DNA from 2 places in the Polaromonas sp. P3_B4 genome. Region 2 is predicted to be linked to the other one. Evidence: predicted binding sites of a transcription regulator. Region 2 holds the regulator's gene; the other holds the start of a gene.
The links. Region 2 encodes sigma-54, which starts transcription at its own class of promoters, with help from an activator protein. Its sites were predicted from a motif close to TGGCANGNAANCTGCTTT; they were not measured.

Region 1 (7,811 bases), on a different contig from region 2:
CGCCGCGGCTTATCGCCTTGGTTTAATTGACGACGGCGGCTGAGGCCGGGGCAGGCAGGCGGGAAATTTCGCGCTTCAGGCCGGCAATGTCACTCTGGTTACGGGTGATGCTGTCCTTGAGCTCGGCCACGCGGTCCAGGTAGCGCTGGTAATTACGGCTCTCAATGCCCTGTTTTTCAGGTTCACCGTTGTTGAATTCTTTTTGCTGCTCGGCCAGCTTGGCTTCGGCCTTTTTCAACTCGGCCTCAAGGATGGCGCGCGAATCGTTGTCGCGGGTCCGCTGTTCGGGGCTACCATCGGTGCGCGGGCCACTGGAGCCTGCGGCCGCAGCCACGCGAACCGCGGCTTTGGGCACCGGCGTGCTCTGCATCACCGTCACATTGCCGCCGGACAGCAGTTTGCAGCTCCGGGTTTGGGCGTCTTTTGTGTTGTTGATGTATTCAGGGGCCGCACCCCCGACTCCTGCGCAGCGGTATACCTGCTGCGCCCATGCAGCATTCCCCGCGCCAGCCAGCAGCAACGACAAGGTAGAAAGCAATAAGGTGTGTTTCATAGGTACTCCCGATGCCCAATAAGGGCGAGGACGGTCTATCAGTATGCGGCAAAGGCGCCGAAATACAAAGCCAGCAAACCCACAACCGGCTTGGGCAATAAAAAAGGACGGCATATGCCGTCCTTTTTTGACCACAAACTGTGTAAATAAACAGTAGGCGGTTGGGCTTTCGCCCCCCTGATTACAGGGAGTAGTACATCTCGAATTCGATAGGGTGGGTCGCCTGGCGCAGGCGGGTCACTTCACCCATCTTCAGTTCAATGTAGGCGTCGATCATGCTGTCGGTGAACACACCGCCCTTGGTCAGGAAGCTGCGGCCCACGTCGAGTGCGTCCAGCGCCTGGTCCAGGCTGTGGCACACGGTTGGTACTTTTGCATCTTCCTCGGGTGGCAGATGGTACAGATCCTTGGTGGCGGCTTCGCCGGGATGGATCTTGTTTTCCACGCCGTCCAGACCCGCCATCATCAGGGCCGAGAAGCCCAGGTAAGGGTTCATCAGTGGATCGGGGAAACGCGCTTCGATACGGCGGCCCTTTGGATTGGCAACGTAAGGAATGCGGATCGATGCCGAACGGTTTTTGGCCGAGTAAGCCAGCTTGACCGGCGCCTCATAGCCAGGAACCAGACGCTTGTAGCTGTTGGTGCCTGGGTTGGTGATGGCGTTCAGGGCGCGTGCATGCTTGATGATGCCGCCGATGTAGTACAGGGCGAAATCAGACAGGCCTGCATAGCCGTCACCGGCAAACAGGTTTTTGCCGTCTTTCCAGATGGACTGGTGAACGTGCATGCCGGAGCCGTTGTCGCCGACAACAGGCTTGGGCATGAAGGTGGCGGTTTTGCCGTAGGCGTTGGCCACGTTCTGCACGACGTATTTCAGGACCTGGGTCCAGTCGGCGCGCTGAACCAGCGTGCTGAAACGGGTACCGATTTCGTTCTGGCCGGCACCGGCCACTTCGTGGTGGAACACTTCGACGGGGATGCCCAGCGACTCGAGGATCAGGGCCATTTCGGCGCGCATGTCTTGCGTGCTGTCGACAGGAGGCACGGGAAAGTAGCCGCCCTTGACGGTAGGACGGTGGCCGCGGTTGCCGCCTTCGAGCTTGGCACCAGAATTCCAGGGCGCTTCGTATTCTTCGATCTTGAAGAAGGTGCCCGACATGTCGGTGTTCCAGCGCACGTCGTCAAAGATGAAGAATTCTGGCTCGGGGCCGAAGTAAGCAGTGTCGCCCAGGCCGGAAGCCTTGAGGTAAGCCTCTGCGCGCTGCGCGATGGAGCGCGGGTCGCGGTCATAGGCCTTGCCGTCGGCGGGCTCAAGCACGTCGCAGCTCATGAACAGCGTGGTTTCTTCAAAGAACGGATCGATGTTGGCCGTCTTTGGGTCAGGCATCAGTTGCATGTCGGAGGCTTCAATGCCCTTCCAGCCGGCAATTGAGGAGCCGTCGAATGCATGGCCCGACGTGAATTTGTCTTCGTCAAAGTGGGACACGGGCACGGTCACGTGCTGTTCTTTGCCCCGGGTATCGGTAAAACGAAAGTCAACAAACTTGACTTCGTTTTCCTTGACCATTTTCATGACGTCTGCGACGGTCTTTGCCATCAAAATCTCCTGTTGCTGGATGGGTGGTTGAAAAATCTATTCGGGCTGTCGAATGCACTTTTTGTGCCACAGACATTGGCGGTTGAGTTTCCCGCCAAGCCCCGGATTGTGCCGTGATCTGGCTTCAGTTCCAGCCTTTGGCAGGCTGAAAATGCAAAAAACACCGGCCAGCACCGAATGCACCATGATCGTGCATCAACATACACGCACAAGCTTGGTGCAAAAAATTAACGCACCAACTCGGGGCCTAACTTCAGGTCAAATTTGTGCAGCCCGGCCAGCATGGCTGGATAGGCCAAATTGACCGCCTCGGGCGCGCCTTTGACGCCCAGTTCAATATGGCGGCCATATTCCGGGTGGTCCACGCTGGGCAGGCTAAACACTTTCACTCCCGCATGGGCCGCTTCAATATCGAGCATCAGGGGCGTGAGCATGGCCTCCATGGACCCAAAAATGATCACCGACTTCTCGGTGTAAGGCGATTTTTGGTGCAGGTGGGCGTACTGGTTGTCGAGCACCCATTCAATCATCGGCCAAGCCATCACCGGGAAGCCGGGAACGAAGTGAACCGCCCCCTGCCCCGCCCGGCAGGTAAAGCCCGGTATCTTGTTATAGGGGTTCGGAATAATCTCCGCGCCGACCGGAAACACGCCCATGTTCAACCGGTGGATGTTGTCGTCGCGGTCAGGCTCGTAGGGTGTCCCCTGCTCTTTCGCCACATCCGCCATGCGCTCAAGGATCAGGGTTTTGGCCGTGGGGTGCAGCGCGAGCTCAAGGCCCAGCGCCTTGGCCGCGCACTGCCGCGTATGGTCGTCCGGTGTGGCCCCTATACCGCCGCAGGAAAAGACCACGTCGCCGTGTTCACGCGCGGCGGCAAACGCCCGCGCCAGCGTGGCCGTGATGCGGGCGGGGTCGTCGCCCACGTAGTCGGCATAGGCCAGCTGCAAGCCGCGCGCGCCCAGCAGTTCGATGGCTTTGGGCAGGTGCTTGTCGGCACGTTTGCCGGAAAGGATTTCGTCGCCGACGATGATGAGGCCGAATTGTGGGGTCATGTTCAGGCTTGTCAGGTAACGGGTTCAGGGTTGTGATTCGGGCTTGCCGCCCAGTGAGCCGAAGCTGGGCGCCGGCCCGGGGAGGGCATCGGGGGCCAGCTCATTTGCTATCGATTCAATAGCTGCTTGCGCAAGCGGGTCGGGCGCCAGGGCATTATTCTTCTTGCGAAGTTGTTCCAGGGCCGACAGCGTATAGTGCGCAAACCAGAGCGAGGAAAACGCAAACACCAGGGTGTAGATCCAGATGGCCACCGGCACCAGGATGGGCGCCATTGCCACAAACATCGCGCCCGAGGCCCACAGCAGGCTGGGGGCCGCACCCAGGTAACCGCTGAACACACCGATCGCCAGCAGCGGCAGGCGATGCTCCTTGAATATCTGGCGCCGCTCTTCACTGCTGGCGTGGTCCACCATGGCGTCATAAGACATGACACGGTAAGTCAGCCAGCCCCAGATCAGCGGCGGCAGCACCAGGATCAGCGGTGGAATCAGCCAAAGCGGAATCGAAACGACCAGCGCCACCACGGCCAGCAAAGTGGAGCCCAGCGACCAGAACAGGCTGGTAAACAGGGAGCCTCCACGCTTGCGCTCCATCTGGGGAAAGCGCCGTTCAGCCACCAAGGCCACCATGGCCGGCGTCATGAGCAATGCCACGAAGAGCAGTGAGACGATGATGATCACGGGGATGATCAAAAGCAGGAGCAGCACCTTGGGCAGTACAGACTGCAGCTGGCCCAGGCCCAATCCCTCCAGCCAGCGAACCATGGCATCAACCAGCTCGAAGCTCCCAAGTTGCACGCGGATGGCTTCCGCAGCACTGTCCCAGAAGAAGTAGCCCAGGGTCAGCGAAACCCCCCCCATGATCACCAGCGGCAGGATCGACAGCACAATGACCCGCGGGTGCAGGCAATACATCGCGGCGCGCCAGAAGGCGTCAAGGAGTTTGCTCATGCTGAAAGTGTAGCCCCCACAGTCGTTCACTGCGTGTAACTCCTTGCCCCCGAGGGGGCCGCCCGCCTGCGGTCTGGCAAAGCCAGTCCCGCGGCTCATGCTGGGTTAAGAACTCAGCAAGTTCAGGCTTTGCCAACGAGGCGTTTCAGGCCCAGCCACTGCTGCGACCAGAAACCTTTGCCGTAGTCGCGGTTGGCTTCGACCTGGTCGCGAATGCCCGTCGGGTCATAACGCTGCTCAAAATTGACAGTGCGGAACAGCATGTCCCACCAGGGGAGCAGCACGCCGAAGTTGTGGCCCCCCAGTGTTTTGGGTCCGTGGCTTTCGTGGCCAATGCCAATGCTGTGGTGCAAGCGGTGAAAGCGCGGGCTGATCCACAGGCGCTCGCCCACATGCCCGAACCACATCCGCACATTGGCATGCTGAAAGCTCTCGCTGAGCTGGGTAAAGGCCACGATGGCAATGAACTGCCCCGGCGCCACGCCGATGAGCTGGGCCACCAGCACGACGATGGAATCAACCAGGATGTCGTCCAGCAGGTGGTTGCGGTTGTCGCTCCACATCGTCATCTGCCGCTGCGCATGGTGCAGCGAATGCAGGCGCCACCACCACTCGATCTGGTGCTGGCCGCGATGCGTCCAGTACGCCACAAAGTCAAACACCACGAGGTAAATCGCGAAGCTGACGAGGGCGTTGTCCGTCACACCTGGCCAGAGCTGGTCCAGGTGGAAAGTGCCATAGCCGGCCGTGCGCAGCGCGCCAAAAGCCTCGTCAAACCACGGGTCCAGCGTGAAAAACAGCGCGATGCGAAACAGGCCCAACCGGTGGATCAGGGTGTAGAGCACATCGGTGCGTATGGTGGCCCGGTCCAGCACGGGTTCTACCGGCCGCCAGCGCTGCAGCGGGCCGACGATGGCCAGCAATATCAGCACCTGGATCACGCCCACCATGAACCAGGCAGTGGCGTCGTAGCCGTCTTCCAGCAGATTGCCCATGCCCAGCGCAAACATGGCCGGCTGTACGGCCGACTCAAACAGCCACTGCTGCGCCATTGAAAAGAGATCGCTGAACCAGTCCATGTGGCTTATTTTGAAGGCCTGGCAGGCACCGGGGCGGCCTGCGACGCAATCCAGTCTTTGTACTGGGGATGTTCAGCCAGGGTCTTGAAGCAAAAGCCCCGCGACTGCAGGCCGGTGATGAGCGGCTCCAGCACGGCAGGCGCCCAGGGGTCCTTGCGCGACCAGATGCCCAGGTGGGCCAGCAGGATGTCGCCGGAGCGGATGTCGCGCAGCGCCTTCTTCAGCAGCAAATCATTGCCGAATTTTTCGCTGGACAGCTCGTCGCCCAGAAAACCAGCGGGCGACCAGCCCACATGCTCAAAGCCGCAGGACTTGGCCGCCGCCAGCAACGCGGGCGAGGTTTTACCGCCCGGCGCACGAAAGAGCGGCAGTGTTTTTTTTCCGGTGATTTCTTCGAGGCGTTTGCTGGACTTGCCGATTTCCTCGCAGTACTGCTTCGCCGTCCAGGTGAAGTCCTTGCCTTCCAGCGGGCCCGCAGAAGGCCGCATCTTGAACTGCACCGGTGCACCGGGTGCGCCGGGTACATCGCCCCGCCAATAAACGTGGTCCCAGGTGTGCGAGGCAAATTCGTGGCCTTCGCCCGCCCGCGCCTTCCACCAGCCAGCCCACTGTGTGCCCAGGCTGCCATCGCCGGTTTGCGTGCGCTCATTGGCGGCAAAAAAGGTGACCTTGACCTTGTGTCTGTTCAACACCTCAGCCATCAGCGGCGCAACAGCCATGTGGCCGGTGTCCAGCGTCAGGTAGACGGGTTTGCAGGCCGCTTCGGCCGGCTGCGGTGCATTTTGTGCGGCTTTTTGTGCATTGTTTTTGCCTGCAGCCCAAGCAGGATGAGCGCAAGCAGCTGCAAAAATGATAGCAAGTAACGCCCGCAGCGGACCCGGTGCAGCGGCGGTCCACTGGGACTCTTCAAGCAAGCAGGGGCCGCGGAACCGGCTTTGCCGGGCCGCAGGCGCAGCGGCCCCCCCGGGGGGCAGCGACCCACACAAAGTGGGGGAGCGTGGGGGCCTATCTAGGTGCGTGGTCAAGCGTCCAGACGCCATGGGGGCTCTTTCCAACATTGACCTGCCGGACGATCTTGTGGCTTGCCACGTCGATCACCGTGAGCTTGCGCGCCCAGCGCGATGTGACCAGTATCTGCTTGCCGTCACGGCTCACGTCGATACAGTCAGGGCCGCCCGGCGCGGGGTAGTTGTCCACCACTTCCAGGGTCTGCAGGTCGATCTTGCTGATGCTGTTGGCCACGCGGTTGCTGACCAGCACATGCCGTTTATCGCCGAAGGCGCGGAACGCGTGCGCGCCGGCGCCGGTCTTGATGACCTTGGTGCGCTGCGGCTGCGCGCCGCTCACGTCATACACCTCGACGGCGTCGCCGCCGGTCAGGCCCACCAGCAGGTGCTTGTCGTCGGCAGTGCCGTACACGTCAGCCGGGATGGAACCGGTCTTGACACGCCACTTGATGGACTGGCTGGGCAGGTCGATGGCGATCAGCTCGTCGCTGTCCTGCATGGTCGAATAAATCGTGGTGCTTTTGGTGTCGATCCACAAATGGCTCGGTGTCCGGCCGGTGGCCACCCGCCTGGCCAGCGTGATGTCCTTGCCGTCCCACTTGTAGATGTCGATGTGGTTGAGGCGGTTGGCGGCCGTCACAAACCATTTCATGTCGGGAGAAAAGCGCAGCTGGTACGGGTCGATGATGCCGCGCACCGTGCGCTGCACTTCAGCGGTTTTCGGGTCGATGAAGGTGAGCGAGTCCGACAGCGCGTTGGCAACAATCACCGACTTTTCATCGGGCGTGAGGTACAGGTGATGCGGCTGCTTGCCGGTGGCAATGCGTCTGGTTTCCGTCCAGGTGGCCGGGTTGATCACGCTGACACTGTCTTCGAGCGAGTTCAGCACAAAAACAGGCGTTGTGATTCCCGAAAGTGCGGCACCAGCGGCGGCCGTCTGGGCAAAGGCGGTGGAGCATGCCAAACCGGCAAGGGCAAGCAGCCAGGCGGCGGCAAAACGGACGAAAACATTCACAAAAACGGTCTTTCTACGTGCAACCGGCTAGTGTACCGGGCGTCAGCCATGGCAAATGCCTGAAGGTGCCCAAAAGTCCTCTGCGGCCCCTTTTTCCAACGCCAGATTCGCCCAATCGTTTACATCCTTTACGATGCAGCGATGAATTTGATGGAGATCAACGGCGCGCGCCTGGAGGTCAGGCACATCGCCGGGCGCGCCGACCTCGCTCCGGTGGTTTTCCTGCATGAAGGCCTGGGCTCGGTCAGCCTCTGGACGCAACGCGGCCTGGACTGGCCCCAGGCGGTATGCACGGCAACCGGACGGGCGGGTATGGTGTATTCGCGACGCGGCTATGGGCAGTCAGAGCCCGTACCAAACGTACGCGGTGAACCGGCAAAGCAGAACGGCCAGCGCACCGGCCGCCTGCTACCCGACTACATGCACCGCGAGGCCTGGGAGGTGTTGCCCGCGCTGCTGGATACGCTGCGGGTTGAAAACCCCGTGTTGCTCGGCCATTCCGACGGCGCCAGCATCGCCCTGCTCCACGCCAGCCGGCACCCGGTTTCGGCCTGCAT
Region 2 (7,811 bases):
CGCGGAATTCCACCGCATTGGCCACACCGGCACGTTCGGCATTGCGCTCGGCAAAGTCAACCATGCGGAAAGACACGTCGCTGCCGAACACCGGCGCGGTAGGTTCGGTGATGGCGGCTTCGGCCTGGTCGAGCAGACCGTCCCAGACATGGCCCTGGAAAGGCAGGTACTTCTGGAAGGCAAAACGGCGGTTGATGCCGGGTGCGATGTTGCACGCGATCTGCGCGGCTTCAATCGCGATGGTGCCCGAGCCGCAGCAGGGGTCATAGAGCGGCACGCCTTCTTTGCAGAGCTGGTCCCAGCCGCTGGCGGCAATCATGGCGGCGGCCAGGGTTTCCTTCAGCGGGGCATCACCCTTGTCTTCACGCCAGCCGCGCTTGAAGAGCGGCTCACCCGAGGTGTCGATGTAGACCGTGACGGTGTCCGTCGTCAGGTGCACGTAGACGCGCACGTCGGGCCAGCGCGTGTCGACGCTGGGGCGCACGTCGTCGAACTTGGCGCGAAAGCGGTCGGCGATCGCGTCCTTGATCTTCAGCGCCGCGAAGTTCAGGCTTTGCAGCGGGCTGTGCTGGGCGGTGATCTCGACCTTGAAGGTCTGCTTGGGCGTGAACCAGATTTCCCAGGCCACGTTGGCAGCAGCGTTGTAGAGGTCTTGCTCACTGCGGTACTGGTTGTGCTGCAGTTCGATCAGTACACGCTGCGCCAGCCGGCTGTGCAGGTTGAGCTGCAACGCGTCGCGCCACGACGCCTGCAGCTGCACGCCGGCGCGCCAGGCTTTGCCGTCGATCCCGGTGACACGCTTGACCTCGGTGGCCAGCAGGGTTTCGACGCCTGCGGCGCACGGTAAAAACAATTGGAGTTGATTCATGACTGACTTTGAGGGACGGGCAGCGCGGCCTGATTGGGCGGCTAGAGTGATTTGCGCAGGTTGGCGGGCGCTATGCGCAGGGCTTCGCGGTACTTGGCCACGGTGCGGCGTGCGCATTCAATGCCCTGCTCCTTGAGCATTTCGGAAATCTGGTTGTCGCTGAGCGGTTTCTTGAGGCTTTCGGACGAGACAAATTGTTTGATGAGCGCGCGTACCGCCGTGCTGGAAGCATTGCCGCCGGTTTCGGTGCCGAGCGCGGAGCCGAAGAAATACTTGAGCTCAAAGGTGCCGAAAGGGGTGCCCATGTACTTGGCCGTGGTCACGCGGGAGATGGTGGACTCATGCAGGCCCAGCTCGTCGGCGATTTCGCGCAGCACCAGCGGGCGCATGGCGAGTTCACCGTGCGTGAAGAAATTTTTCTGCCGTTCCACAATCGCACTGCTCACGCGCAGGATGGTGTCAAAGCGCTGCTGGATGTTCTTGATGAACCAGCGGGCCTCCTGCAGGCGCTGCTGCAGCGCCTGGCCGCCCTGGCCCTTGTGCTGCTTGAGGGCATTGGCATAAATGTCGTGCACGCGCAGGCGCGGCATGACGTCGCCATTGAGCGAAACCTTGAAGCCCCGGCCCGACTTGATGACGATGACGTCGGGCACGATCAGGTTGCGCTCCACATTCACGAAGCGGCGCCCGGGCTTGGGATCGAGCCGGCCTATCACCGTGATCGCGCCCTTGATGGCGGCTTCGGTGAACCCACACAGGTGCGACAGGCGCTTGACATCGCGCTTGGCCAGCAGCTCCATGGGTTGCTTGCACATGGCAATGGCTGCGCGGGTTTCTTCGCAGTCCTTGCAGTCGAGCAGCTGCAGGCTCAGGCATTCCGCCAGGTTGCGCGCACCGACACCGGCAGGCTCCATGTGGTGCAGCAGCTTGAGCGCCATCGCAAAACGCTGCTCCAGTTCTTCCGCCTGCGCCATGTCATCTCTTGCAAGACCGGCCGCGAGCGACGCCAGGCTGTCTTCAAGGTAGCCGTCGTCGTTGAGCGATTCAATGAGGAAGTGCAGCGCGGCACGGTCTTCCTCCGACAGGCGCAAGCTCAGCGATTGCCGGTGCAGGTGGTCCTGCAGCGACTCATGGCTGCCCGTGAGGTCGGAGGCCTCGGCTTCGCTCTCTTCATTGTTGTTCTTGCGCGCCGGTGCGTCGCTTCCCCACTCGCTGTCGTCGGGCGTGGTTTCTACCGTGCCATCGCCTTCCCAGCTTTCCTCGAGCTTGGGCTCCGCACTGACTTCTGCGTCATTCGGGGCTGTAGCGCTAGTCTCGTCTGCGCCGCCAGCTATCGAATCCGTAGCAGATTCAAACTCGCGGCTGTCCTGGCTTACCGGCGTGTTGATGTGCTCCAGCCCAAACTCTTCGCGCACCGCCGTCTCTTCCGACACTTCCAGAAACGGGTTTTCGTCGAGCATCTGCTCGACCTCCTGGCTCAACTCAAGCGTCGACAGCTGCAACAGCCGGATCGACTGCTGTAGTTGAGGTGTCAGCGCAAGATGCTGCGAGACGCGGAGTGACAGACCTTGTTTCACTGGATTTTCAAACTTGCGGAAGGTTGAGGCAATACGTCTTTAACCAGCGGGCGCCGCGGAACTGGCTTTGCCAGGCCGCAGGCGCCGTCCCCGGAGGGGGAGAGGGAGCTACACGAAGTGAGCGACAACAGGGGGGAACCATGTTCTACATCTTGAAGTGTTCGCCGAGATAGACGCGGCGCACATCGGCGTTATTCACGATCTCGGACGGTGTGCCTTGCGCCAGCACGTGGCCGTCGCTGATGATGTAGGCGTGGTCGCAAATGCCCAGTGTTTCACGCACGTTGTGGTCGGTGATCAGCACGCCGATGCCGCGCGATTTGAGGAAACCGATGATGCGCTGGATTTCGATCACGGCAATGGGGTCGATACCGGCAAAGGGCTCATCCAGCAGGATGAAGCGCGGCTGGGTTGCCAGCGCCCGCGCGATTTCGACCCGGCGGCGCTCGCCGCCCGAGAGCGCCGGTGCCGGTGAATTGCGCAAATGATCTACCCGCAAATCCTGCAGCAGGGCGTCGAGCCGCGACTCGATGTCTGCGCGCCCCAGCGGTTTTCCGGTTTTGTCGAGCTGCAGCTCCAGCACGGCACGCACGTTTTCTTCCACCGTGAGCTTGCGGAAAATCGACGCTTCCTGAGGCAGGTAGCTCAGGCCCAGGCGGGCACGCAGGTGAATCGGCATGTGCTCGACCGACTCGCCGTCGATGGAAATTTCGCCTGCATCGGCGCGCACCAGGCCCACGATCATGTAGAACGAGGTCGTTTTGCCCGCGCCGTTGGGGCCCAGCAGGCCCACGACTTCGCCTTTTTGCACGGACAGCGAAACGTCCTGCACCACCTTGCGGCTGCCGTACGATTTTTGCAGACCTTGCGCAACAAGGCGGCTGGGGGTCAGGGCAGGAGCGGCCGGGGCCGCTGAAGTGTCAGTCACCACATCCATCTGTGCAGGTCTTTCTAGTTCTTTTCATTGCCCAGCGTCGTGCTGGGGCGCAGAACCGGGGCTGGGCCTGCGGGCGGTGCCGCAACGGGTGCCGAGGCTGTCGCGCGGGGTGACAGCATGGCGCGAACCCGCCCCGTGGGGTTGCTGGCCGTACGGTTTTGCGCGCCCCCATCCACGGTGAAGACGTCGGTGTTGTTGTCATAAACAATCAGGCTGCCGGTGGTTTCGTCCACCAGGGTGGCACCGTTGTAGCGGCGCACCACCGCCCGCTTGATGAACTTCACCAGGTCGGCGCGGCTGTCATATTCAATGCGTTCGCCTTCGCCTTCGATGTACTCGTCTACGCCGTCACGCTTTTTCCGGTAAAACGCCAGCTTGCCGGGCGCCGCGACGGACACCGCCTGCTGGTAGCCCTCGGGATCCTGCATGACGTCAACGCGCTCGCCGCGCACGATGGTCGTGCCCTTGGTGATCACCACATTGCCGGTAAAAACGCTGGTTTGCTTCAGGTCGTCATAACGCAGGGCATCTGCCTCCGCGTTCATGGGTTTGTCCCGATCAGCTTTTTCGGCAGCGGCCGGGAAAGCCGACCCCAGCGCCAGGATGACCGGCAGGATGAGGGAAAAAATGGGGTGTTTCATAAGGCACGAATCTTGCTGCTTGGTGTTGGGTCATTGTAGCCATGCCAGCTGCGGGAATGGCTTGCACGGGGAATATTAGGGGCATAAAAAAACCCGCCGGAAATCGGGCGGGTTTTTTGAGCCGGTGTTTGGCGCGGCGCACGGCCGCGGGCGCTTTCTTTATTTGGCCTTGCGGGATTGGGCGATCAGGTGATCTGTGACCTGCAGCGCGCGGGTCATGGTTTGGGTCTGGTCCGACGAGGTGTAATAACGCCCGGCGATACCCAGCGACGGCACGCCGGCCACTTTGTAGCTGTCCTGCAGCTGTGTGGCCTTGCGCGCCTTGGAGGCGACCGAAAAGGAGTTGTAGAACTCAACGAATTTGGCCTTGTTGAGGCCCTGCTTTTCAGCCCATGCAGCTATCAGCTCGGGCGTGTTAAGCGGTTGTTTTTCCACATGAATCGTGGCAAACACCTTCTTGTGAAGTTCCTCAATTTTTCCCATGGCCTCAAGCACGTAATACAGGCGCTGCTGAGGTTCGAAATCGGGCCGGAAGGACACTGGAACACGCCGCACGGACACGTCCTTGGGGATCTGCTTCATCCAGGCTTCGAATTGCGGCTCGAAGGCGTTGCAATGGGGGCAGTTGTACCAGAAGAATTCCACCACCTCGACCCGGCCGGCGGCGGCTTCGGTCGGCGCCGGCTTGTCCAGCGTCAGGTAATCCTCGCCGTCCTTGAAGGCCTTGGCCTGGGCTTGTGCCAGGGTGGGCAGGGCGGCGATGCCGCCCAGGGCGGCGGCTGAAAACGAAAACTCACGGCGTTGCATCAGATTTTTCTCCTGGAATGACAGAAATAGCCCGGAAACCGCCCCTCTGGCGGATGCCTCGTGGCGCGGGGTATAGGGGTTTGTACACCAGCCTCGTGAAAAGTTCAGCCTATCGTTGGACGAGGGCTTCAGCGCTGGACCCGGACCAGCGCGGTTTCAATGGAATTGTTGTCCAGGCGCTCCTTGGCCTTGTCGGCATCTTCCTTCTTGTCGAAAGGGCCAAGACGCACGCGGTACACGGTGCGGCCAGCCTGCTCGCGTTCCGTCACTTTGGCCTGCATGCCCAGCAGCAGCAACTTGGCGCGTTGCTGTTCCGCATCTTCCGGCGTGCGAAAGGCACCGGCCTGAATGAAATAGCTGAAGGGATCCGCTCCCGGACCGGATGACAGGCCTTCGACCTTGGCCTTTGCCAGATCGCCCAGCGGATCGGCAGGCGCTGGTTTGGCCACTTTGGCCGGCGCTGAAGCGGCGGCCTTGGGGGTGGCTCCGGCGGAGGGGTCGGGTACTGGAACACCAGGCACTTCAACCGCTGCCGGAGGAGGCGGCTTGGGCTGGTTTTTGCCGGCCAGCGGGGCGTTCGGGTTCCAGTCCTTGTTTTTCTTGGCTTCAACAGCATCGCTGTCGGGGTTGCGTGCCTGGCTCTTGTTCATGAAAGGAACCGGCACCTTGGTGATGTAAACCGCTACCGCCAGCGCCGCGCCCAGGCCGATCAGCGCGCCAATGATCAACCCCAACAGGGTTCCGCCTCGTTGTGTATTCATACCTTGCCCACGTTCATTGCCTTGTCCTGAAATTCGCATGGTTTTCGCCACGGTTTACATCTTGCGCGGGGCGCTCACGCCCAGCACTGCGAGGCCATTGTGCAACACCTGCGCAGTCGCGGCGACCAGCGCCAGACGGGCAAGCTTCACAGCTTCGTCGTCCACCAGGATGCGCTCGGCATCGTAATAGCTGTGATAACTGGCCGCCAGCTCACGAAGGTAAAAAGCCACGTCGTGCGGTGCAAATCCGTCAGCCGCGTTGGTCAGCATGTCGGGGTACTTGGCCAGCAGCAGCATCAATGACTGCGCCTGCGGGCTGTCCAGCGCCGAGAGGTCGACAGCTTTGAGGCTGGCTTCGTCGCCACCCTGGCCGGCCCAGGTGGTGAGGATGGAGCAGATGCGCGCATGCGCGTACTGCACGTAATACACCGGGTTTTCATTGTTTTTGGCCAGCGCCAGGTCAATGTCGAAGATGTATTCGGTGTCCGGCTTGCGGCTGAGCAAAAAGAAGCGCACGGCGTCGGCGCTGGTCCATTCGATCAGGTCGCGCAAGGTGACGTAGCTTCCGGCGCGCTTGGAAATTTTGACCTCTTCGCCGTTGCGCACCACGCGCACCATGGTGTGCAGGACGTAGTCGGGGTAGCCCTGGGGAATGCCTTCGCCGGCGGCCTGCAGCCCGGCGCGCACGCGGGCAATGGTGCCGTGGTGGTCCATGCCCTGGATGTTGATGGCCTTGCCGAAGCCGCGCTCCCACTTGGCCAGGTGGTAGGCCACGTCGGGGACGAAGTAGGTGTAGCTGCCGTCGCTCTTTTTCATCACGCGGTCTTTGTCGTCGCCGTAGTCGGTCGACTTCAGCCACAGCGCGCCATCCTGCTCGTAGGTCTTGCCGGCCTCTTTCAGTCTGGCCACGGCGCTATCGACACGGCCCGAGCTGTACAGGCTGGACTCAAGGTAGTAGTTGTCGAACTTCACCGAGAAGGCCTTCAAGTCCAGGTCCTGCTCGTGGCGCAGATAGGCCACGGCGAACTGGCGTATCGAGTCCATGTCTTCCACGTCGCCCGAGGCGGTGTATTCGCGGTCGTCCGATTTGACGGTCTTTTTGGCCAGAAAGTCGGCCGCGATGTCGGCGATGTAGTCGCCGTTGTAGGCCGACTCGGGCCAGCCGGCGTCACCGGGCTTGATGCCTTTGGCGCGCGCCTGTGTGCTGGTGGCCAGGGTCTGGATCTGCACGCCCGCGTCGTTGTAATAAAACTCGCGCCAGACCTTGGCGCCTTGCGTGGCGAACAGGTTGCAGATCGCATCGCCCAGCGCGGCCTGGCGGCCGTGGCCCACATGCAGCGGGCCGGTCGGGTTGGCCGAGACGAACTCGACGATCATCTTGCGTGCCGGGTCGGCCGGCTGCACGCCGAACTGCGCGCCGGCGGCCAGCACTTCGCGCACGGTCTCCTGCTTGGCGGCGGGCTTGAGGCGGATGTTGATGAAACCGGGGCCGGCGATTTCGATGGCGTCTACCCAGCGTTCAAACGCGGGCTTCTTGAGCAGGTTGGCGCGCAGGCTTTCGGCCACCTGGCGCGGGTTGAGCTTGAGCGGTTTGGCCAGCTGCATGGCGGCCGTGCAGGCGAAGTCGCCATGGGCCGCCACCTTGGGGGATTCAAAGGCAGCTTTGTCGCCTGCGCCGGGGGAAAGTTCTTCCAGCCCCGCGGCCAGAGCCGCGAGCAGGTCTTTTTTAATCGAGAGCATGGTCTGATTTTACGGTTAAGCCATCTGCCGTTCGGACCCCTCAGATACCCGGTCATCGAATTTGCCCGGCGCGGCGTTATGTGTTGGAATTCCAGCCGGAACTCAAACCTGTTTCCCAACCCAATGGAGCCACCATGAAAAAGCTGTTATCCCTGATCGCCGCCGTTTTTGCCGTCTCGATGGCCTTGTCTCCGGTGGCGCACGCCGCGGACGCTCCAGCCAAAACCGCACAGCAAACCAAAATGGGCGCCTGCAACAAGGACGCTGAAGGCAAGAAGGGCGATGAGCGCAAGGCATTCATGAAAGAGTGCCTGAGCGCCAAGAAAGAAGCACCAACGCAGCAAACCAAAATGAAAACCTGCAACGTCGACGCCAAGGGCAAAAAAGGCGACGAACGCAAAGCCTTCATGAAAGAGTGCCTGAGCAAGTAAGCCGGTCTTTTCAGATCAAACCAGCCCGCCATGAATGTCATGGCGGGCT

Region 1: glnA (type I glutamate--ammonia ligase) is a predicted target of sigma-54. The motif match lies at 2,202-2,219, and genes of this name have one in related genera.

Annotation. Positions count from the first base shown of each region.
Region 1 covers NZ_JBFUGQ010000001.1:2,340,594-2,348,404, forward strand. The annotation lists gene AC1DVV_RS11120 (hypothetical protein) at 23-553, opposite strand; gene glnA (type I glutamate--ammonia ligase) at 735-2,150, opposite strand; gene AC1DVV_RS11130 (competence/damage-inducible protein A) at 2,378-3,202, opposite strand; gene AC1DVV_RS11135 (EI24 domain-containing protein) at 3,227-4,153, opposite strand; gene AC1DVV_RS11140 (sterol desaturase family protein) at 4,276-5,232, opposite strand; gene AC1DVV_RS11145 (polysaccharide deacetylase family protein) at 5,238-6,086, opposite strand; gene AC1DVV_RS11150 (YVTN family beta-propeller repeat protein) at 6,238-7,254, opposite strand; gene AC1DVV_RS11155 (alpha/beta fold hydrolase) at 7,396-7,811, shown strand, end outside.
Region 2 covers NZ_JBFUGQ010000004.1:74,772-82,582, reverse strand. The annotation lists gene AC1DVV_RS21730 (THUMP domain-containing class I SAM-dependent RNA methyltransferase) at 1-868, opposite strand, end outside; gene AC1DVV_RS21725 (RNA polymerase factor sigma-54) at 910-2,445, opposite strand; gene lptB (LPS export ABC transporter ATP-binding protein) at 2,591-3,382, opposite strand; gene lptA (lipopolysaccharide transport periplasmic protein LptA) at 3,397-4,023, opposite strand; gene AC1DVV_RS21710 (thiol:disulfide interchange protein DsbA/DsbL) at 4,183-4,830, opposite strand; gene AC1DVV_RS21705 (SPOR domain-containing protein) at 4,959-5,591, opposite strand; gene argS (arginine--tRNA ligase) at 5,646-7,331, opposite strand; gene AC1DVV_RS21695 (PsiF family protein) at 7,466-7,762, shown strand.